Regions from separate parts of the Mesorhizobium sp. M0077 genome, predicted to be linked through region 3. Evidence: predicted binding sites of a transcription regulator. Region 3 holds the regulator's gene; each other region holds the start of a gene.
The links. The regulator LexA, encoded in region 3, represses DNA repair genes until DNA is damaged. The targets are predictions, from matches to a motif close to TGTTCNNNNTGTGTTCNG.

Region 1: the regulator LexA is predicted to act here: its motif matches at 4,639-4,656, upstream of recA (recombinase RecA).
Region 2: the regulator LexA is predicted to act here: its motif matches at 2,311-2,328, upstream of dnaE (DNA polymerase III subunit alpha).

Annotation. Positions count from the first base shown of each region.
Region 1 is NZ_JAMYUL010000002.1:372,582-380,249, reverse strand. It holds gene NKJ57_RS06085 (cysteine desulfurase) at 1-353, shown strand, start outside; gene NKJ57_RS06080 (SUF system Fe-S cluster assembly protein) at 375-761, shown strand; gene sufA (Fe-S cluster assembly scaffold SufA) at 867-1,247, shown strand; gene NKJ57_RS06070 (GFA family protein) at 1,392-1,889, opposite strand; gene NKJ57_RS06065 (TfoX/Sxy family protein) at 1,973-2,296, shown strand; gene NKJ57_RS06060 (pseudouridine-5'-phosphate glycosidase) at 2,500-3,417, opposite strand; gene NKJ57_RS06055 (carbohydrate kinase family protein) at 3,488-4,432, opposite strand; gene recA (recombinase RecA) at 4,715-5,818, shown strand; gene alaS (alanine--tRNA ligase) at 6,092-7,668, shown strand, end outside.
Region 2 is NZ_JAMYUL010000006.1:68,076-75,743, reverse strand. It holds gene NKJ57_RS14380 (acetyl-CoA carboxylase biotin carboxylase subunit) at 185-2,197, shown strand; gene dnaE (DNA polymerase III subunit alpha) at 2,455-5,982, shown strand; gene NKJ57_RS14370 (nuclear transport factor 2 family protein) at 6,152-6,550, shown strand; gene NKJ57_RS14365 (potassium channel family protein) at 6,698-7,501, shown strand; gene NKJ57_RS14360 (DMT family transporter) at 7,509-7,668, opposite strand, start outside.
Region 3 is NZ_JAMYUL010000002.1:20,871-28,538, reverse strand. It holds gene NKJ57_RS04285 (ComEC/Rec2 family competence protein) at 1-1,735, shown strand, start outside; gene lexA (transcriptional repressor LexA) at 1,729-2,511, opposite strand; gene NKJ57_RS04275 (GntR family transcriptional regulator) at 2,717-3,481, opposite strand; gene kynU (kynureninase) at 3,649-4,896, shown strand; gene kynA (tryptophan 2,3-dioxygenase) at 5,002-5,838, opposite strand; gene NKJ57_RS04260 (AMP-binding protein) at 5,835-7,460, opposite strand; gene NKJ57_RS04255 (hormone-sensitive lipase) at 7,621-7,668, shown strand, end outside.

The sequences.
Region 1 (7,668 bases), 350 kb from region 3:
TGGAATACATGGAAAAGATCGGCCGCGAGCGCATCGCCGCGCACGAGGCCGACCTCAAGACCTACGCACACGAGCGGCTGCGCGCCATCAACTCGCTGCGCATCTTCGGCGACGCGCCGGACAAGGGCGCCATCATTTCCTTTGAGTTGCAGGGCATTCATGCCCATGACGTGTCGATGGTGATAGACAGGCAAGGTGTTGCCGTCCGCGCGGGCACCCATTGCGCCCAGCCGCTGTTGAAACGCTTTGGCGTAACCTCCACATGCAGGGCATCGTTCGGCATGTATAATACCAGGGCCGAAGTCGACGCTTTGGCCGATGCGCTGGAAAAAGCGCGCAAGTTCTTCGGGTGACAGGTTCTTTGGATGACGACCATGGATGATGCGAGCCACACCACCGCGCCGGAAGCAGCCATCAATCCGCTGGTTTCCGCCTCGGCCATTCCCGCCGACGAACTGGCGCGGCTGACCGACGACATCGTCTCGGCGCTGAAGACGGTCTATGACCCGGAAATACCGGCCGACATCTATGAGCTCGGCCTCATCTACAAGATCGACATCGAGGACAACCGCGCGGTCAAGATCGACATGACGCTGACCGCGCCCGGCTGTCCGGTGGCCGGCGAAATGCCCGGCTGGGTGGAAAACGCCGTCGGCGCCGTCGAAGGCGTCTCCGGCGTCGAGGTCAACATGACCTTCGACCCGCCCTGGTCGCCCGACCGCATGTCGGAAGAGGCGCAGGTGGCGGTGGGCTGGTACTAGGTTGACTGAGGTTGGTGCACTTGCACCAGTGGTAAAACTTCACCATTTTAGGTGAGGAATCATTCGGCAGGCCTTGAACCTGCATGGAATGGAAGAGGAAAAAGAATGGGACGCTTCGCCGTCATCACGATGACCGAAAAGGCCGCCGACCGGGTGCGCGAGATCGTCGCCACGCGCGACAATGCGCATGGCATTCGCCTCGGCATCAAGAAGGGCGGCTGCGCCGGCATGGAATACACGGTCGACCTGGTGACCGAGCCCAATACCAAGGACGACCATATCGAACGCGACGGCGCGCATGTCTATGTCGCGCCCGAGGCTGCCCTTTTCCTGTTCGGCACCGAGATGGATTTCGAGCAGACCACGCTGCGCACCGGCTTCACCTTCCACAACCCGAACCAGAGTTCGGCCTGCGGCTGCGGCGAATCCGTCGAACTGAAGCCCGCCGACCTGAAGGCGCTGGCTGAAGCGCGCGCTTCCGCCTGATCTTTCCTTCGCCCCGTTCACGGGGAGGTGAGGAATGGTCCGCGCAGCGGGCGAAAAGCCAATTGCTTGGCTTTTCGAATGACGAACGGCCCGAAGGGCCGGGTGAGGGGCAGCGCTAACCATCGGAAGTCGCGCTCCGAGCCCTCACTTCACCCACATCTTCGTCCGCTTGTGCCAGTCGGCGATCGATTCCTCGGGATAGACGTCGAACGCCTTGTCCTTTTTGCCGATCACCGGCTCGACCCAACTCGCCTTGTATTTCAACATCAGATGCACCTTCTCCGGCGGCTTCGGCAGCTCGCTGTCGATTGCCGAGGCGAAGGGGTGGACCAGGTCCGGCCATGTCGGATCGTAGAGCCAGAGCGCCGAACCGCACTTCTTGCAGAAATTGCGCTCGCCCGTCGAAATCTCGCACTTTGGATGCTCGTCGTCCGCGATCTCGGCCTGGTAGACGCCGAGATTGCGCTTGCCCTTGATTTTCAGCGTCTTGTAATCGGCGCCGAGATTGATGGCGAAGCCGCCGCCGCCCTGCTGCTTGCGGCAGATCGAGCAGTAGCACAGCATGAACGGCACCGGCGTGTTGCTCTCCACCTCGAAATGGACGGCATCGCAGCGGCAGGATCCCTTGAGCAGCAGCGGCATGACAGAACTCCGACGGATGGCTCTCAACTTGCCAGCATGGTTTTTGGTTGCAGCCATGGCAAGCCCGGTGACATGATTGCGGCATGGACAATGAACGCATCGAAGAACTGTTCGAAGGCCTCGGCCCGGTCAGTATCCGAAAACTGTTCGGCGGCAAGGGTATCTATTTCGACGGCGTCATCGTCGCTATCGTGCTGCGCGGCGAATTGCTGCTCAAAGCTGACGAGCAAAGCGCGTCCGACTTCGAAGCCGCCGGCTGCAAGCAATGGACCTATACCGGCACCCGCCACGGCAAGCTGGTCGCGATGCCATACTGGAGCATTCCCGACAGCGCGTTTGATGATCCTGACGAGATGAGGGTGTGGGCGCGCCGGGCTTATGAGGCGGGACGAAGGGCGGGGAAGTGAACCGGGACCGCCGCGTTTCTTCCCACCCCCCTCTGTCCTGCCGGACATCTCCCCCGCAAGGGGGGAGATCAGTTGTCACATTGGCCTTCGCCAATCACCAACGTTGAAAATGGGAGCCTGCGGCTAAGCTGTTAATCTCCCTCCTTGCGGGGGAGATGGCCGGCAGGCCAGAGGGGGGTGCTGTCCCGCCGACGTAGGCGATCCTACAGCGCCGTCGCAATCCTCGCCGCCAGCCGCGCATTGTTCTCGACCAGCGCGATGTTGGTCTTCAAGCTCCGGCCGCCGGTCAGTTCGAGGATTTTGCCCAACAGGAACGGCGTCACCGCCTTACCGGTCACATTCTGCGCCTCGGCCGCCTTCTGCGCGGCCTCGATGTAGCCGGCCATCTCGTCGGCCGGGATTTCATCGTCCTGCGGCACCGGGTTGGCGATCAGCATGCCGCCGACCAGGCCAAGTGCCGCCCTGGTCTTGTAGAAATGCGCGATCTCTTCCGGTCTGTGCAGGGTCAGCGGCGCGCGGAACGGCGAATGCCGCGACCAGAAGGCCGGCATCGTCTCGCAGCCATGGCCAATCACCGGCACGCCGCGCGTCTCCAGCACTTCAAGCGTCTTTTCGATGTCGAGGATCGCCTTGGCGCCGGCCGAGACGACGATGACCGGCGTGCGCGCCAACTCGTCGAGATCGGCCGAGATGTCGAAGCTTTTTTCCGCGCCCTTGTGGACGCCGCCAATGCCGCCGGTGGCGAACACCTTTATCCCGACCATGTCGGCCGCGATCATGGTGGCGGCGACCGTGGTGCCGCCGGTGCGGCCTTGCGCGACTGCAAAGCCGAGATCGGCGCGCGACAGCTTCATGGCATCGCCGGTCATGGCCAGCGACTCGCGCTCGCCGTCGGACAGTCCGATCTTGATTCGGCCGGCGACCACGGCGATCGTCGCCGGCACCGCGCCATTGTCCAGGATGATCTTTTCGACATTGGCGGCCATGGCGCCATTGTCGGGGTAAGGCATGCCATGGGTGATGATGGTGCTCTCCAGCGCCACGACCGGGCGGCCAGCGGCGAGCGCCTCGGCCACGGGCGCGTGGAGGTCGATCAAGGGGCGGGCGCTTTGCGGTGTCATGATGGTCTCCGATCCGGAGATCCGCGCGTCCGCTTGGACGTCGCGCTCCGGCAATGGCAATTGGCCGCCCTCATGCCATTTCCTGCGCGTCGGGCACAAGAGCCAGTGCCTCGGTGAAGGTCGCGGCGGTGAAGGCCGGCACGGCATCCGAACTTTCGATGGCGAGCGTCGCCGCGGCAACGCCTTCGCGGAGGGCCTGGCGCAATGCCAGGCCGCGCAGCAGGGCAGCGATGGTGGCGCCGGCCAGCGCGTCGCCGGCGCCGGTGACGTCGGCGACTTTTCTCGGCGCCGGCGGCAGGATAGAGAAGGCGCCGGCTTCGTCGAATCCCAGCACCGGGCCGTCGCCCGCCGTCACCACGCCACTGGTGAGGCCGCTGCAGCGCAGTCCGTCGACGGTCTCGCGCTCGGTGGCATTGGCATCGACGCCGGCCAGCACCATGGCCTCGCGCCGGTTCATGAAGACCTGCGCGAGCTCCTTCAGCACCGGTATCATCCGCACCACCTTGGCCGGCGAAATGGCAATGGCGAACACCGGCTTGCCGGCGGCGAGCCCCACCAGCCGCTCCAGCGCCGTTGATGACAGATTGGCGTCGCAGAGCACCGCATCGGCCTCGGCGACCACCTCGCGCACCTTGGAGCGGCGGATCTGCTTGGGGAACGCCAAATCGTAGAGCGCCATATCGGCAAAGCCGGTGATCAGCTCACCGTCGCGATCGATCAGCGCCGTGTAGCTCGGCGTCGTGCGGTCGAGGAAAACCGCCGACAGGTCGGCAATGCCGGAGTCGGCGATGGCGCGCGCAACCGTCTCGGCCGAGGCATCGCCGCCGCGCACCGACAAAAGCGAGGCCGAGACGCCGCGCCGCACCAGGCTGCGCAGCGCGTTGAATACGCCGCCGCCGACATCCTCGCGCATCGTGCCGGGGTTGGACGCCGCGGGCACGTACGTGCCCGACACCTGGCCGCGGCGATCGATATGGGCGCCGCCCACCGCCAGTATCTTTGCTGATTTCACCATGCCGGCGATATGACCTTTGTTATTCGAGCCGCACAAGCGCTACGCTGTGCGGCGGAGCTTCGCAGGCAAGCCGGCGATTCGGCCGATCGAAACAGCCGGAGCGTCTGGCCCAATGGTGGATACATCCGGAAACGAAGGCGTGAGACAAAAAAAGAACAAATCCGGATAAAGATTGCTTTTCAGATATTTGACCCCTCTTGCCAAACGAGAACAAAAGTAGTACAAAATGGGCAGGGATTACGGATTGTCCGGCCTTCATTGACGACCAAGGGGTGATGTATCATGGCTCAGAATTCTTTGCGGCTTGTAGAGGACAAAGCGGTGGACAAATCAAAGGCTCTGGACGCGGCGCTGTCGCAAATCGAGCGCGCCTTCGGCAAGGGCTCGATCATGCGGCTTGGCGCCAACGAGCAGGTCGTCGAGATCGAAACCGTGCCGACCGGATCGCTGGGCCTCGACATCGCGCTTGGCGTCGGCGGCCTGCCGCGCGGCCGCATCGTCGAGATCTACGGGCCGGAAAGCTCGGGCAAGACGACACTGGCGCTGCACACAGTTGCCGAAGCCCAGAAGAAAGGCGGTATCTGCGCCTTCGTCGATGCCGAGCACGCACTCGATCCGGTCTATGCCCGCAAGCTCGGCGTCGATCTGGAAAACCTCTTGATCTCGCAGCCGGACACCGGCGAGCAGGCGCTAGAAATATGCGACACGCTGGTGCGTTCAGGCGCCATCGACGTGCTGGTCGTCGATTCGGTGGCGGCGCTGACGCCGCGCGCCGAAATCGAAGGCGAGATGGGCGATTCTCTGCCCGGTCTTCAGGCGCGTCTGATGAGCCAGGCGCTGCGCAAGCTGACCGCCTCGATCTCGCGCTCCAACACCATGGTCATCTTCATCAACCAGATCCGCATGAAGATCGGCGTCATGTTCGGTTCGCCCGAAACCACGACCGGCGGCAACGCGCTGAAATTCTACGCTTCGGTGCGCCTCGACATCCGCCGCATCGGCTCGGTCAAGGACCGCGACGAGGTCGTCGGCAACCAGACCCGCGTCAAGGTCGTCAAGAACAAGCTGGCGCCGCCCTTCAAGGTGGTCGAGTTCGACATCATGTATGGCGAGGGCGTCTCCAAGACCGGCGAACTGGTCGATCTCGGCGTCAAGGCCGGCGTGGTCGAGAAGTCCGGCGCCTGGTTCTCCTACAATTCGCAGCGTCTCGGCCAAGGTCGCGAAAACGCCAAACTGTTCCTGCGCGACAATCCCGACACGGCGCGTGAGATCGAACTTGCGCTGCGGCAGAATGCCGGGCTGATCGCCGAGAAATTTCTTGAAAATGGCGGCCCCGAGCGCGGCGAAAGCGACGACGGCTTCGAGGAAGAATCCGGCGCCATGTAGGGCACGGCCAGAGTTCGGCCATAAAAATCCAGTCTATTATCCGATGATTAAGTAACCGAGTTCTTTAGTATTGCGTTTCAAACCGCCGGCCTTCGCGCCGGCGGTTTTCGTTTTTGGGCAGCGTGAAGCCGGCTTGGCAGTTGCCGGGATGGCCCAATTCCGTGTTTCTGGACAGGGTGGGGCGTGCCCGCTAAAAGGCCAAGTCAATCTTCTAAAAAGCAGAGACCAGTGTCCGCCGGCCGTGCCGGCGGTTTTCGCGAAAAGGCAGCAGTCATGAGTGGCGTGAACGAGATCCGGTCGACATTCCTCGACTATTTCCGCAAGGAGGGCCACGAGGTCGTGGCCTCGAGCCCGCTGGTGCCGCGCAACGACCCGACGCTGATGTTCACCAATGCCGGCATGGTGCAGTTCAAGAACGTCTTTACCGGCCTGGAGAAGCGGTCCTATTCGCGCGCCACCACCGCGCAGAAAAGCGTCCGCGCCGGCGGCAAGCACAACGACCTCGACAATGTCGGCTACACCGCGCGCCACCTGACTTTTTTCGAAATGCTCGGCAATTTCTCCTTCGGCGACTATTTCAAGGAGCGCGCCATCGAACTGGCCTGGAACCTGATTACCAAGGAGTTCGGCCTGAACAAGGACAAGCTGCTGGTCACCGTCTATCACACCGATGACGAGGCGGCCGGCTTCTGGAAGAAGATCGCCGGTTTCTCCGACGACCGCATCATCCGCATCCCGACCTCCGACAATTTCTGGGCTATGGGCGACACCGGACCGTGCGGGCCGTGCTCGGAAATCTTCATCGACCGTGGCGAGCACATCTGGGGCGGCCCTCCCGGCAGCCCGGAGGAGGATGGCGACCGCTTCCTTGAATTCTGGAACCTGGTGTTCATGCAATATGAGCAGGTCACCAAGGATGAGCGCATCGACCTGCCGCGGCCGTCGATCGACACCGGCATGGGCCTGGAGCGCATGGCGTCCATCCTGCAAGGGGTGGAGAGCGTCTTCGAGACCGACCTGTTCCGCCACCTGATCGATGCGGCGTCATCGGCGCTCGGGCAGGGCCCGGACAAGGAGACGGTCGCCTCCTTCCGCGTCATTGCCGACCATCTGCGCTCGTCCTCCTTCCTGGTTGCCGACGGCGTGCTGCCGTCGAACGAAGGCCGCGGCTATGTGCTGCGCCGCATCATGCGCCGCGCCATGCGCCATGCGCAGTTGCTCGGCGCCAAGGAGCCGTTGATGTGGAAACTGGTGCCGGCGCTGGTGCGCGAGATGGGCCAGGCCTATCCCGAACTGCTGCGCGGCGAACAGCTGATCACCGAGACGCTGAAGCTCGAGGAGACCAGGTTCCGCAAGACGCTGGTGCGCGGCCTCGGCCTGCTCTCGGAGGCGACGGATACGCTGCACGCCGGCGATATGCTGGATGGCGAGACGGCGTTCAAGCTCTATGACACGTACGGCTTCCCGCTCGATCTGACGCAGGACGCACTGCGCCAGCGCAACATCTCGGTCGACCTTGCCGGCTTCACCCATGCGATGGAGCAGCAGAAGGCCGAAGCGCGCAAGCATTGGGCTGGCTCCGGCGACGCGGCCACCGAGACCATCTGGTTTTCTGTACGCGAGAAGGCCGGCGCCACCGAATTCCTCGGCTACGAGACCGAACAGGCGGAAGGCCTCATCCAGGCCCTGGTCAAGGACGGCAAGACAGTCGATAGCGCCGGCAAGGGCGACGTGGTGGCGGTGGTCGTCAACCAGACGCCGTTCTATGGCGAGTCGGGCGGCCAGATGGGCGACACCGGCATCATCTCCGGCGAAGGTTTCTCGATCGAGGTTTCCGACACGCAGAAAAA
Region 2 (7,668 bases), on a different contig from region 3:
TTTCAACCCGATTTGGCGACCAAATATGGCGCAAATCTTGGCCCAGTCGTCGGCGAGCCCAACCTTCGCCCCTCGGCACGGGCCTGGCGGGCCGGGAGTGTCTTGATGGGTGCGCTGCCGGCGGTGCTTGAGCCCGGCTGCCGAAGCCCATAAGAAAGACGAAAGACCCGAGGAAACGCATTCGATGTTCACGAAAATCCTGATCGCCAATCGCGGCGAGATTGCTTGCCGCGTCATCAAGACGGCGCGCAGGATGGGGATTGCCACCGTCGCGGTCTATTCCGACGCCGATCGCGACGCCGTGCACGTCGAAATGGCCGACGAGGCCGTGCATATCGGCCCATCGCCTGCCGCGCAAAGCTATCTCCTGCCTGAGAAGATCATTGCTGCCTGCAAGGAGACGGGCGTGCAGGCCGTGCATCCCGGCTACGGATTTCTGTCGGAGCGGGCCGCTTTCTGCGAAGCGCTTGAGGCTGAGGGCATTGTCTTCATCGGTCCGAAACCCAAGGCGATCAAGGCGATGGGCGACAAGATCGAATCGAAGAAGTTCGCCAATGCCGCAGAAGTGTCGACGGTACCGGGCTGGCTTGGTGTCATCGAAAATGCCGACCATGCGGAAAAGATCGCCGGCGAGATCGGTTATCCCGTGATGATCAAGGCCTCGGCCGGCGGCGGCGGTAAAGGCATGCGCATTGCCTGGAGCCAGTCGGAAGTGCGCGACGGCTTCGACCGGGCGCGCTCGGAGGCGAAAAGCTCGTTCGGCGACGACCGCGTCTTCATCGAAAAGTTCGTCGTCGATCCGCGTCATATCGAAATCCAGGTGCTGGCCGACGCGCATGGCACCGCCCTCTATCTCGGCGAGCGCGAATGCTCGATCCAGCGCCGGAACCAGAAGGTTGCGGAAGAGGCGCCGTCGCCATTCCTCGATGCCAAGACGCGCAAGGCCATGGGCGAGCAGGCCGTGGCGCTGGCCAAGGCGGTCGATTACCAGAGCGCCGGCACCGTCGAGTTCATCGTCGATGCTGAAAAGAACTTCTATTTCCTTGAAATGAATACACGATTGCAGGTCGAGCATCCGGTGACGGAGCTTGTTACCGGCATCGACCTGGTCGAGCAGATGATCCGTGTCGCCGCCGGCGAGAAGCTGGCGATCGAGCAGAGCGACGTCAAGCTGAACGGCTGGGCGGTGGAAAGCCGGCTCTATGCCGAGGATCCCTATCGCAATTTCCTGCCCTCGATCGGCCGGTTGACGCGCTACCGGCCGCCGGAGGAGGGCACGTTCGGCGATGTCGTCATCCGCAACGACACCGGCGTCACCGAAGGCTCCGAGATTCCGATGTTCTATGATCCGATGGTGGCAAAACTCTGCACCTGGGCGCCCACGCGTATCGAGGCCATCGATGCCATGTCGGAAGCGCTGGACAGTTTCGTCGTCGACGGCATCGAGCACAACATCCCGTTCCTGGCGGCGCTGATGCAGCATCCGCGCTGGCGCGAGGGGCGGATATCGACGGGCTTCATCGCCGAGGAATATCCTAACGGCTTCGCGCCGATCGTGCCCAATGGCGATGAAAAGGCAGTGCTGGCGGCGATCGCCACCGCGGTCGAGCTTCTGCGCCGCGATCGGCTTGACCGGCTGGGCGGGCGGCTGGCGCCGCATTCGGGCGCACTCAAGCGCGATTGGGTGGTGAAGCTCGGCGACGACTATCTCCAGGCTTCGATCATCGAGGGCATGATCTCCATTCCGATGGAAATCGATCTGTCGGTCGATGGCGGCAAAGCGCTGACCGTGGCGTCCGACTGGCGGCCGGGCGACCTCATCTGGCGCGGCACTGTCGGTGCCCGCAAGGTCACGGCGCAGATCAGGCCGGCGCCAAACGGCCTGCGCATTGCCTGGAAAGGCATGTCGGTGACGGCGCGCGCCATGCTGCCGCGCACGGCTGAACTGGAAAGGCTGATGCCGGAAAAGGTGGCGCCGGACACGTCCAAGATGCTGCTTTGCCCGATGCCGGGCCTGGTCGTGTCGATCGCGGTTGCCGAGGGGCAGGAGGTCAAGGCCGGCGAGACGCTGGCCGTGGTCGAGGCGATGAAGATGGAAAACGTGTTGCGCGCCGACCGCGATCTTGTCGTGTCGAAGCTCAACGCCAAGCCGGGTGACAGCCTGGCTGTGGATGCGGTGATCATGGAGTTCGCCTAGTGATTGTTTGGAAATTCTATTCCGGCGGCCTGAAGGTGGTTTCTGCGCTTCCCGTGCTCACGGACCAATGGCCGCTGCGCTCCGGTTCTCGAAACCACCATCATATGACTCGCCAGAGCGAATTTCGAACAATCTCTGAGCCGTGCGGCTGGGTACGGAAGCCTGTGGTCGGTGGTCATTTGTGCTGGACTGGCATCGCCCGGTCCGGGACAATACATCTCCATCGACTCAAAGCCCTTCGAGCAATTTGAAACATCATGGCGGATGACAAACTTCCACGCGATCCCCTGAGGCGCGAAGCAGCGCTCGCTGCTGCGCGCCCGGAGGCGCCGGCGCGGCCGTTCATCCATCTGCGCGTGCATTCGGCGTATTCGCTGCTCGAGGGCGCCTTGCAGGTCGCCGCCGTTGTCGGTCATGCCGTCAAGGACGAGTGCCCGGCAATCGCCGTCACCGACACAAACAATCTGTTCGGCGCGCTTGAGTTCGCCCAGAAGGCGGTGAAGGAAGGCATCCAGCCGATTATCGGCTGCCAGATCGATCTCGCCTTTTCCGGCGAGACCAGTGACGCACAGCGCGACCGCCGCCGCCACGGGCCGGAGATGAACGCCGTGGTGCTGCTCGCCGCCACCGAGGTTGGCTATAGCAACCTCGTCAGGCTGGTCAGCCAGGTCTATCTGGAGACGCCGCCGGGCGAGCCCGTGCATCTGACGTCAGCAATGCTGGAAGGCCATTGCGATGGCCTGATCTGCCTCAGCGGCGGGCCGCGCGGCCCGATCGGCCGGGCGCTGAAGGAGGATCGCCGAGATCTTGCCGAGACGCGGCTTCTGGCACTCAAGGCGCTGTTCGGCGACCGGCTCTATGTCGAGCTGGACCGTGTTTCCGGTTATGACCGCGCTATCGAGAAATCATCGGTCGACCTTGCCTATATCCATGATCTGCCGCTGGTCGCCACGAATGAGGCGTTCTTCGCCGCCCGCGACGACTATGACGCGCATGATGCTCTGATCGCCATTGCCGAGGGTTCGGTGGTTGCCGCCGACAACCGTCGCCGGCTGACTTCGGACAATTTCCTGCGCAGCCAGGCGGATATGGCGCGGCTGTTCGCCGACCTGCCGGAAGCGATCGACAACACCGTCGAGATCGCGCTGCGCTGTTCCTATTATCCCAAGACCCGCAATCCGATCCTGCCACGCTTTACCGGCGGCGATGTCGCCGACAATGAGGTGGCGCTGAAAGCGGAGGCCGATGAGCTACGCCGGCAGGCGCATGAGGGGCTGGAGGCGCGGCTGGCTGCGCATGGGCCCACTTCCGGCTACACGGTCGAACAATACCGCGAGCGGCTCGATTTCGAACTCTCCATCATCGAGAAGATGAAGTTTCCCGGCTATTTCCTGATCGTCGCCGACTTCATCAAATGGGCCAAGGCGCAAGGCATTCCGGTCGGGCCGGGCCGTGGTTCGGGCGCCGGATCGCTGGTCGCTTATTCCACGACCATCACCGACATCGATCCGCTGCGCTTCTCGCTGCTGTTCGAGCGCTTCCTCAACCCCGACCGCGTGTCGATGCCCGACTTCGACATCGACTTCTGCCAGGACCGGCGCGAAGAGGTCATCCGCTACGTCCAGCAGAAATATGGCCGCGACCAGGTTGGGCAGATCATCACCTTCGGTACGCTGCAGGCGCGCGCGGTGCTGCGCGACGTCGGCCGCGTGTTGCAAATGCCTTACGGCCAAGTCGACAAGCTCTCCAAAATGGTGCCGCAGAACCCCGCCAATCCGGTCAAGCTGGCGGATGCCATCGCCAACGAGCCGCGCTTTGCCGAGGAGGCGGAGAAGGAGCCAATCGTGCAGACGCTGCTCGATATGGCGCAAAAGCTGGAAGGGCTCTACCGCCACGCTTCGACGCACGCCGCCGGCATCGTCATCGGCGACCGGCCCTTGTCGGAACTGGTGCCGATGTACCGCGATCCGCGCTCCGACATGCCGGTCACCCAGTTCAACATGAAATATGTCGAGCAGGCCGGGCTGGTAAAATTCGACTTCCTCGGCCTGAAGACGCTGACGGTGCTGGAGACGGCGGTGAAGCTGATCCGCCGGCGCGGCATCGAGATCGACCTGGCGACGATCCCGCTCGACGATCCTGAAACCTACGCCATGCTGTCGCGCGGCGAAGTGGTCGGTGTGTTCCAGGTGGAAAGTGCCGGCATGCGCAAGGCGCTGATCGGCATGCGGCCCGACTGCATCGAGGACATCATCGCGCTGGTGGCGCTCTACCGTCCCGGCCCGATGGAGAACATCCCGACCTACAATGCCAGAAAACATGGCGAGGAGGAGATGGCCTCGATCCATCCCAAAATCGACCATCTGGTGAAGGAGACGCAAGGCGTCATCGTCTACCAGGAACAGGTGATGCAGATCGCGCAGGAACTGTCGGGCTATTCGCTCGGCGAAGCCGATCTGCTGCGTCGCGCGATGGGCAAGAAGATCCGCGCCGAAATGGACAAGCAGCGCGAGCGTTTCGTCACCGGTGCGGTCGAACGCGGCGTCGGCAAGCCGCAGGCCGACTTCATCTTCGACCTTCTGGCCAAGTTCGCCGACTACGGCTTCAACAAATCGCACGCGGCCGCCTACGCCGTCGTGTCCTACCAGACCGCCTATCTCAAGGCGCATTACCCCGTCGAGTTCCTGGCGGCGTCGATGACGCTCGACATGGGCAATACCGAGAAACTCGCCGATTTCCGCCAGGATGCGCTGCGTCTCGGCATCGAGGTGGTGGCGCCGTCGGCGATGACCAGCTTCCGCAATTTCGAGGTCGGCGAGAACCGCATCTATTATTCGCTGGCGGCCCTCAAGGGCGTCGGCGACGCTGCGGTCGAGCACATCGTCGCCATGCGCGGCGAAAAGCCGTTCAAGAATCTCGCCGATTTCTGTGAAAGGGTCGATCCCAAGATCGTCGGCAAGCGCGTCTTCGAAAGCCTGATCATGGCCGGCGCGCTCGACTGCTTCGGCCACGACCGCGCCCAGATGATGGCCGGCGTCGAACGGATGATGGGGCTGGCTTCGCTGGCGCAGCAGAATGCCATTTCGGGCCAGCACGACATTTTCGGCGCGTCGCTCGGCGCGCAGCAGCAGGCGCTCAATTTGCCGCAGACCGATCCGTGGCTTGCCGCCGACCGGCTGCACCGTGAATTCCAGGTCGTCGGCTTCTATCTTTCGGCGCATCCGCTCGACGAGTACAAGGCGGCCCTGCAGAAGATGCGCGTGCAAAACTGGGGCGAGTTCTCGGCTGCGGTCAAACGCGGTGCCGCCGCGGGCCGGCTCGCCGGCACCGTCACCACCAAGCAGGAGCGCAAGACCCGAACCGGCAACAAGATGGGCGTCATCGCCTTTTCCGACACATCTGGCCAATATGAAGCCGTGCTGTTTTCGGAAGGGTTGGCGCAGTATCGCGATCTGCTCGAGCCCGGACGTTCGGTGGTGATCACCGTTTCGGCCGAGGATAGGCCCGAAGGGGTCAATCTGCGCATCCAGACGGTGCAGTCGCTGGAGGATGAGGCCAGCCGCATCCAGAAGGCGCTGCGCATCTTCGTGCGCGATGCGGCTCCGATCGGCATGCTGGCCGGCCAACTGGCGGTGAAGGGCGAAGGCCAGGTCAGCTTCGTGCTGATCAAGGAGGCCGGCCAAGGCGAGATCGAGATCGAATTGCCCAACCGCTACCGCATCTCGCCGCAAATCGCGTCGGCCATGCGCGCGGTGCCGGGGGTGGTCGAGGTCGAGCTCGTCTAGGCTGCGCTGATATACACGGCAGTCGCATCGACGTCGGCCAGTGCATGACGGCCTAAAGATGCTCTGGGCCTGACATTGCAGCCGATAGGGCCAGCGTGCGGGGCGTGGTTGAACTGACCTTCCTTTGAACCACATGCGTTGAGCAGAAACTTCACAGGAACGCACAATCATGCCCAGCCGCGAACGCGTCGAAGCCTTCCTCAAGGAGGTGGTCGAAGGCTGCCACGTCAAGGCGATCGCCGACTTCTACCATGACGATGCCACCATGCAGGAAAATCTCGGCGTCCCGCGGCGCGGCAAGGAAACACTGATGGCGCATGAGCAGGCAGCACTCGACCGGATCGAGAAGATGCACACCCATCCTGTCCAGACATTCCTGGTCGATGGCGACAATGTCGCCATACGCTGGACCTTCGACCGTGTCGACAAGGCCGGCACCGTGCGCCGGCTGGAAGAGGTGGCCCTGCAGCGCTGGCATGGTGACCGGATTGCGGAGGAGCGGTTCGTCTACGACACCGCCTCGGCCTGGCGCCTCGTGGGGCCGGACGGCAAGGTGGTGGAGGGGTGACGATCACCGGGTCAGGTCATGATGAGATTTGGTTGAAATCTCATCATGATCTAACCCTTTGTTGGAGCATGATCTTTTCCAAAACCGGCACCCACTTTTTGGGATCATGCTCTAGACGGCCCCGGCTGGGACCGTTACGCACTTGTGATGAAGGCAGCCGAGAAGGACGGATTGCAGCAAAACTCAGCGATGGCGCGGCTGCGTGACAGGCTGCGCAAGCTCTATCACGGGCGCACGCCGGTGGCGTTCCGGTTTCAACTGGCGGCGGTCATCATCGACCTCGCCATCATCGCCTTCTTCGTTGCCACGCCGGTGCTCCAGGACAAGCCGTCATTCCTGTGGCTCGACTATACCGTCGCCGCATTGGTCGCCGCCGACCTGATTGCCCGGCTGTTAGCCTCCAACGACATGTTGCGGCTGATGAAACAGCCGACATCCTGGGTCGATGTCTTCATCCTTTTGACGCTGCTGATGCCGACGGCGCTGGCAAATCTGGCGTTCCTGCGCATCCTGCGGCTGTGGTCGCTGTCGCGCAGCGGGTCGCTGTGGCGGCATTTCGAAATGCGTGGCTTGAGGCCCTGGCGCGAGGCGAGCCACGCGGTCATCAACCTGTTGACGTTCCTGTTCGTCATCACCGGCTTCGTCTACACCTTCTTCTTCCGCACCGGCGCCGGCCTCGAAAACTACATTGATGCGCTGTATTTCACCGTTGCCACGGTGACGACCACCGGTTTCGGCGACATCGTGCTGCCGGGGATCGCCGGCAAGCTGACCGCGATCGCCACCATGATCATCGGCATCTCGCTGTTCGTCAGACTGGCGACGGCGATTTTTCGACCCGCCAAGGTGTTCTTTCCCTGTCCGCAATGCGGACTGCAACGGCATGAGCCGGACGCCGTGCACTGCAAGGCCTGCGGGCATCTTCTCAACATACCGGATGAGGGGAATTGACCGACCGCTACGAGGCCGCGACCTCGGCCGGCTTTGGCGCCTTGCGCTGCAGGTTGAGCAGGTTGCCCATCAGGATCAGCAGGGCGCCGCCGGCTGTAAAGATGTCGATCTGCTCGCTGTAGAGCAGCCAGCCGATCAGCGCCGACAGCGGCACGCGCAGGAAATCC
Region 3 (7,668 bases):
GACCGGTCCGGTGCGGCCGGAGAGCTACGATTTCTCCTTCGACAGCTATTTCACCGGTATCGGCGGCAGCGGCTTCTTTCTCGGCAATCCGAAAACCATTGCTACGCAGGGACCGCCGCCGCTGACCGCGCGGCTTTCCTCGGCAATCGAGAACGCGCGCGAAAACATTGCCGACCATATCAGGGGCAAGATCGGCGGCGCCGAAGGCGAGATTGCCGCGGCGCTGATTGTCGGCGTGCGCGCCGGCATCCCGGACGAGGTCAACGAAGCGATGCGGCGCACCGGCATCTACCACATCATCTCCATCTCCGGCCTGCATATGGCGCTGGTTGCCGGCACCATCATGGCGTTGCTGCGCGGCGCCTTTGCGCTGTTTCCGGATTTCTCCTCGCGCCGGCCGGTGAAGAAATATGCAGCAGTGGCAGCACTCGTCTCCATCGCCGCCTATCTCGTCATTTCAGGCATCGTGGTGGCTGCCGAGCGCAGTTTCATCATGCTGGCGGTCATGCTTGTCGCCGTGCTGTTTGATCGCGCCGCACTCACCATGCGCAATCTGGCGATCTCCGCCATGGCCGTCATCCTGGTGTCGCCGCACGAGGTGGTCGGTCCCAGCTTCCAGATGTCGTTTGCCGCCACTGCCGCCCTTGTCGGCGCCTATGCCGGCTGGGCCGATTACCGCGCCGACAAGGTGAGAACGCCACCGGCAAAGCGCTCCTTCGTCGGCTTCCTGTCGCGAAAATTCGCGCTGGCCATGGGCGGCCTCGCCATGACCTCGATCATCGCCGGCAGTGCAACCTTGCTGTTCGCCATCTGGCATTTTCAGCGTGTGTCGCCGCTCAGCCTGATCGCCAATCTGGCCGTGATGCCGATTGTATCGTTGATCGTCATGCCGTTTGCCGTGCTCAGCGCGCTGGCGATGCCGTTCGGCGCCGACGGACCGTTCCTCTATGTGATGGGCAAAGGCCTGACGGCGATGATCGCCATATCGGCCTGGATTTCCGAGCGCTCGCCGGTCGATGCCGTCGGGTTGATTTCCATCCGCTCGGTGCTGCTGGTGACGGTCGCCCTCGTCATCGCCACCATGGCCACCACCTGGCTCAGGCTGGCGGCCGTGCCTTTCGCGCTGGCCGGCCTGTTGACGGTGCCGCAGGTGCTTACGCCCGACGTGCTCATATCCGAGGATGCGCATCTGGTGGCCATGCCGATCGGTGGCGGCGAACTCGCCCTCAACCGCGAACGCTCCAACGAATTCACCACGGACAATTGGAAACGGGCGCTGCGGGCCGAAACCATTATCCCACCTGAGATTTTCGAGGCAACAGATACGCGGTTCGATCTCGATCCGCTCGATCTGCCGCCCGGCTCGCCCTTCTATTGCACCGGCGATCTCTGTATCGCCCGGCACCCTTCCGGAGCCATTGTAGCGCTTGCGAAAGACCGCAAGACGGCGCGGCCGGCCTGTGCCTTCGCGAGCCTGATCGTCATCGATGACGCCACCGCCTACAATCCGTGCCGCGACCCGCTGGTCTTGGTCGTGACGAAGAAACAACTCGCCCGCGACGGCAGCGCCGCCGTCTTCTTCGATCCACAATCGGCAGCGATAGCGCCAACGATCCACTTCGCCGTCGACAAGCCTTATCGCCCCTGGCACGAGCAGCGCCGCTTCTCACGCGAAGCCCGAGGCCTGCCGCCCTACAAGCAGCGTGAAAAGTACAAACCTAAGCCGGCTCAGTAACGCCTGATCAGCCCCACCAGCTTGCCTTGCACCTTGACCCTGTCGGGGCCGAAGATGCGGGTTTCGTAGGCCGGGTTTGCGGCTTCCAGCGCGATCGAGGCGCCCTTGCGGCGGAAGCGTTTCAGGGTCGCTTCCTCGTCGTCGACCAACGCCACCACGATCTCGCCGGGGCTGGCAGTGTCGGCATTGCGGATGATGACCGTATCGCCGTCGAAAATGCCGGCTTCGATCATCGAATCGCCCTTGACCTCGAGCGCGTAGTGTTCGCCGCCCATGATCATGTCGGGCGGCACCGAGATCGAATGGGTCTGATGCTGGATGGCGTCGATCGGCACGCCGGCGGCGATGCGTCCCATCACCGGGATTGAAATCGAGGAAACGGCATCGTCATTGCCGGCAGACATCGAACGCGACGGCGAGCCCGGCTTGATCTGGCGGCCGAGACCGCCTTGGCCCATCCCGCCTTGTCCCTGGCCGCCTTGCCCTTGGCCGGCTTGACCAAGACTGCCCTGAATGACGCTCGGTGAAAACTTCCTCGCCGCGTTGAGGCCTGGCGCGATCGAGTCGGGTAGCCGCAGCACTTCCAGCGCGCGCGCCCGGTTCGGCAGCCGGCGAATGAAACCGCGCTCCTCAAGCGCTGTGATCAGTCGGTGGATGCCGGACTTGGAGGCGAGGTCGAGCGCTTCCTTCATCTCGTCGAAGGACGGCGGGATTCCGCTCTCCTTCAGGCGTTCATGGATGAACATCAGAAGCTCATGTTGTTTGCGCGTCAGCATCGCGGCCCCCAAGGGTTCTGAAACCAGAATCAGAAAAAACAAACCCAGAACAAACACTATCTGTTCCAGTTGTGTTCCGCAACCTTTTAAAGTTTAATGAATGTGTTGACGTTTTGTTCAGCGTAACGTTCGGCACCGCGAGCGGCGCTCGTAGTCGTTGGCCGGCAACGCGGTGAAACGAAGACAAAGTGCCCTGCGTCGTCGGCTATGATCGCCGCTTCCCTTTCGGACGGGGCTGCGCAGCATCCGCGCCGGGTTCGCTCTGGGCATAGACCTGCAGCGTGTAGCCGATGTGAGCGGTCATCAGAGTTTTCGCACGTTCGACGTCGCGATCGAGGGCCGCTTCCATCAGGGCGGTATGGTGTTCGATCGCCACGGCGTCGCGCAGGGCCGCCACGGCCTTCCGGTGTCCATCCGTGCGGCCGGCGGCGGCGCGCAGCGTCGGGGCCAGACCCAGAAAGCGGTGATGGCGATGCAATTGGTCGGAAATCGTTGCATTGAAGCGCAGCAGCCAGCTGGATGTCGCGGCACTGAGCAGCGCCGCATGGAAGGCATCGTGTTTTTCGTACCACCCGTCGACCGCATCATCCGATGGATCGTCGAGAACAGACCCGCACCGTGAGAGACGATAGTGGGCGGCAACGACCGCGTCTTCCCACTCACGGTCGCCCTTCTCGATCGATTCCACCAGCAGGGGCAGTTCGACCACCAGCCGCGCACGCGCCAAATCCTCGAGCTCCGCCCGAGAGACGGGAGCGACCGCAAACCCGCGGTTGCTGATGGCGGTCACAAGCCGTTCCGCCTCCAGCCGCGACAGCGCCTCGCGCAACGGCGTCCAGCCGATGCCGTAGGTGTTGCGCAGCGTGCTCAGCTTCAACGGCGCGGCAGGCGCCAGCCGGGTCGCAAGAATATCGCGCCTGAGCAGGCGATAGGCCACTTCCGTCTTCGAGGTCTGCTCGTCATCCAGCATCGTGATCCATCAGACATAAACGCTCGGCGGATCATTATATATCAAAGCCTTTCAATGGGTGAATTATATATAATGTTTGACAGCTCAAGGGCGACCACTCAAGATCGCCGGCATGTTTGGGCGGCAGGCTCCGCCGCGCGCGTTTGTCCATGGAGGGGCGCCGGATCATGAGCACGACACCCGATCTCGCTACAATCGAAGCAATGGATGCCGCCGATCCGCTGCGCTCCATGCGTGAACGCTTTGTCTTGCCGCAAGGCGTGATTTATCTCGACGGCAATTCGCTGGGTGCCGCGTCACCAGCCGTCTTCAGCGAATTGCAACAGGCCGCCACGCAGGAATGGGCGCACGACCTCATTCGCGCCTGGAACACGGCTGGCTGGTTCAACATGCCGGTGGAACTGGGAGATCAGCTCGGACGACTGATCGGCGCGGCTGACGGGCAGACGGTGGTCTGCGACACAACCTCGATCAACATCTACAAGCTGCTGCACGCCGCGCTCGGCATGCGGCCGAATCGGTCGGTCATCGTTGCCGAGGGCGACAGTTTCCCGACCGACCTCTACATGGCCGAAGGCGTCGCCTCGACCCGGCCGGGAACGCGGCTGCGGCTGGAGGGCGTCGACGCGGCCGCAATCGAGGATCTGATCGACGACAGCGTTGCCGTCATCCTGGTCAACCACGTCAACTACAAATCCGGCCAGTTGCGCGACATGGCGGCGCTGACGCGCAAGGCACATGACGCCGGCGCGCTGATCATCTGGGATCTCTGCCACACCGCCGGTGCCTTGCCGGTCGAACTCGACCGTGCCAATGCCGATTTCGCTGTCGGCTGCACCTACAAATACCTCAATGGCGGCCCGGGCTCGCCGGCCTTCATCTACGCGGCCGAGCGCCACCATGGTGACATCAGGCAGCCGCTCAGCGGCTGGTGGGGCCATGCGCGGCCGTTTGCCTTCGAGCAGGGCTTTGCCGTTGGGAGCGGGATCCGCCGCTTCCTGTGCGGAACGCAGCCGGTGCTGTCGATGCGGGCGCTCAAAGGCGCGCTCGATATCTGGAACGACGTCGACATGGCGGCGGTGCGCAGAAAAAGCATCGCGCTGACCGACCTGTTTATCCAGCTCGTCGAAGCCAGATGCGGCGCCTACGGGCTTGAACTGGAAAGTCCTCGCGACGGCAGCCAGCGCGGCAGCCAGGTGTCGTTCCTCCACCCGCATGGCTACCAGGTGATGCGGGCGCTGATCGAGCGCGGCGTGATCGGCGATTTTCGGGCGCCGTCGACCATCCGTTTCGGCTTCACGCCGCTCTATGTCGGTTATGGCGATGTCTGGCAGGCGGTCGAAGCGCTGGAGGATATTTTGCGCACCGGCGCCTGGCAGGACGCCCGCTTCGCGGTGAAGACCGCGGTTACCTGAGAAACTAGAGCAATTTCAGGAAAAGTGTGAAGCGGTTTTCCGTCCGAAATTGCGTCAATCAAAGAGCTAGAGCATTTCGCCGTTTCCGTTAAACGGTGAAATGCTCTAGAGCCGGGTGCGGACCGTCCAGAGCTCCGGAAACAGCACGACCTCCAGCATCTTCTTCAGATAGGAGGCGCCTGAGGTGCCGCCCGTGCCGCGCTTCAAGCCGATGATGCGCTCGACCGTGGTGACGTGGTTGAAGCGCCAGCGGCGGAAATAATCCTCGAAGTCGACCAGCTTCTCGGCCAGTTCGTAGAGCATCCAGTAGCGCTGCGGGTCGCGGTAGACGGTTTGCCAGGCAGCCAGCACTTCTTCGTTCTCGACGCGCGTCTCGCGCCAGTCCGTGCGACTGGCGTCGGCGCCGATGTCGAAGCCATTGCGCGCCAAAAGCAGAAGCGCCTCGTCATAGAGCGACGGCGTGGCCAGGATGGCTTCCAGCCTGTCCGTAAGGTCGGGCCGGTGCTTGTGCGGCCCGAGCATGGCAAGGTTGCGGTTGCCGGCCATGAACTCGATAGCGCGGTACTGCCACGACTGGAAGCCCGAGGATTGGCCGAGCGCGTCGCGAAACTCGGTGTATTCGCTTGGCGTCATCGTGCGCAGCACGTCCCAGGCATTGTTGAGCTGCTCGAAGATGCGCGCGACGCGAGACAGCATCTTGAAGCTCGGTTCGAGGCGGTCGGCGCGGATAGAGCGGATCGCGGCGCCGATCTCGTGCAAAGCGAGCTTCATCCACAATTCCGATGTCTGATGCTGGATGATGAACAGCATCTCGTCATGGGCCGAAGACAGCGGCGCCTGCGCATCGAGCACCTTGTCCAGCTGCAGATAGTCGCTGTAGGACATCCGCTCCTTGAACGACATCTGCGCGCCATCGGACGCCGGATCGTGCGGCTTAATCAATTGCTCTTCTCCGCGCGCAACCGGAATCGCTGGATCTTGCCGGTCTGGGTTTTGGGCAAGGCGTCGATGAACTTCACCGAACGCGGATATTTGTAGGGCGCGATCGTTGCCTTGACGTGGTCCTGCAGGCGTTTGACGGTCAATGCGTCCGGCGAAACACCTTGCACAAGCACGATATGCGCCTCGACGATCTGGCCGCGTTCACCGTCGTCGGCGCCGGTCACCGCGCATTCGGCGACGTCGGGATGCGAGAGCAGCGCCGCTTCGACCTCGGGGCCGGCGATGTTGTAGCCGGCGCTGACGATCATGTCGTCGGAACGCGCGGCGAAGTGGAAGAAGCCATCCTCGTCCTGCGTGAACGTATCGCCGGTGAGATTCCAGCCGTCGCGGACATAGTCCTTTTGCCTGGCATCGGCCATGTAGCGGCAGCCGGTCGGGCCGCGCACCGCCAGCCGGCCAGTAGAGCCGCGCGGCAACTCCCGCATCTCGTCATCGACGATGCGTGCCTGATAGCCGCCGACGGGTTTGCCGGTGGAGGCCGGCTTCATGTCGTCGAAGCGGTTGGAGATGAAGATATGCAGCATCTCGGTGGCGCCGATCCCATCGAGGATCGGCTTGCCGGTCTTCTCAGTCCATTCCTCGAAGACAGGCGCCGGCAGCGTCTCGCCCGCCGAAACCGCGACGCGCAGCGAGGACAGGTCAGCGCCTTGATCCATGGCCTTGAGCATGGCCCGATAGGCGGTTGGAGCGGTGAAGGAAATGGTCGCTTTGTAGGTCTCGATGATGTGGATCATGTTGGGTGGCGTCGCCTGTTCCAGCAGCGTCGCCGCGGCGCCGAAACGCAGGGGGAAGATGGCGAGCCCGCCAAGACCGAAGGTAAAGGCAAGGGGCGGGGAGCCGACGAAGATGTCGTCGGGCGTCACCTCCAGGATTTCGCGGGCATAGGCGTCGGCGACGATCAGCAGGTCGCGGTGGAAATGCATCGTCGCCTTCGGCACGCCGGTGGTGCCGGAGGTGAAGCCGAGCAGCGCGACATCGTCGCGGCCGGTGTTGACGGCAGTGAAGGTGACCGGCTTGTCGAGGGCGGCTCGGTCGAGTTCCGCGTCATGGTTGGCCGTGCCGTCGAAGCCAATGACCTGCTTGAGATACGCATTGCCCTTGGCGCAGGCGGTCATCTCGTCCATCAGCCTCGTATCGCAAAGTGCGACCGTGATTTCCGCCTTGTCGACGATCTTGGCGAGTTCGCCGGCACGCAACATCGGCATGGTGTTGACGACCACCGCGCCCACCTTGGTGGCGGCCAGCCAGCAGGCGACCATGGCCGGATTGTTGGCCGAGCGGATCAGCACCCGGTTGCCCGGCTTGACACCGTAATTCTCGACCAACGCATGGGCGAGCCTGTTGGTCCAGTCGGACAGTTCCTTGTAGGTGCGGCGGCGGCCATTGCCGATCAGCGCGGTGTGGTCGCCGAGGCCTCTTTCGACCAGCCTGTCGGTCAATTCGACGCCGGCATTTATGTGGTCGGGATAGTCGAAGCCGTCGAGCAAAAACTCCGGCCATTGCTCCGGCGGCGGCAGGTTGTCACGCGTGAATGTGTCGATATGCGCTGATGGCCCAAGCATTTTCGGCTGCCCCTGTCTGCCTCGCGCCCATGGCTGAACAAGGCGCAGGATCGCACCAGTCGAAATTTGTTTCAAGCCTAAAATGTTTTTAGGTCGCAGCATTGACGCCGCCCTGTTCGGCGGCCATTCCTGTCGACTGAACTGAAGCCATCCGGGAGGGATGCAGATGCTCCAACATCGTGTTGCCGATTGGGACAATGCCTACGCC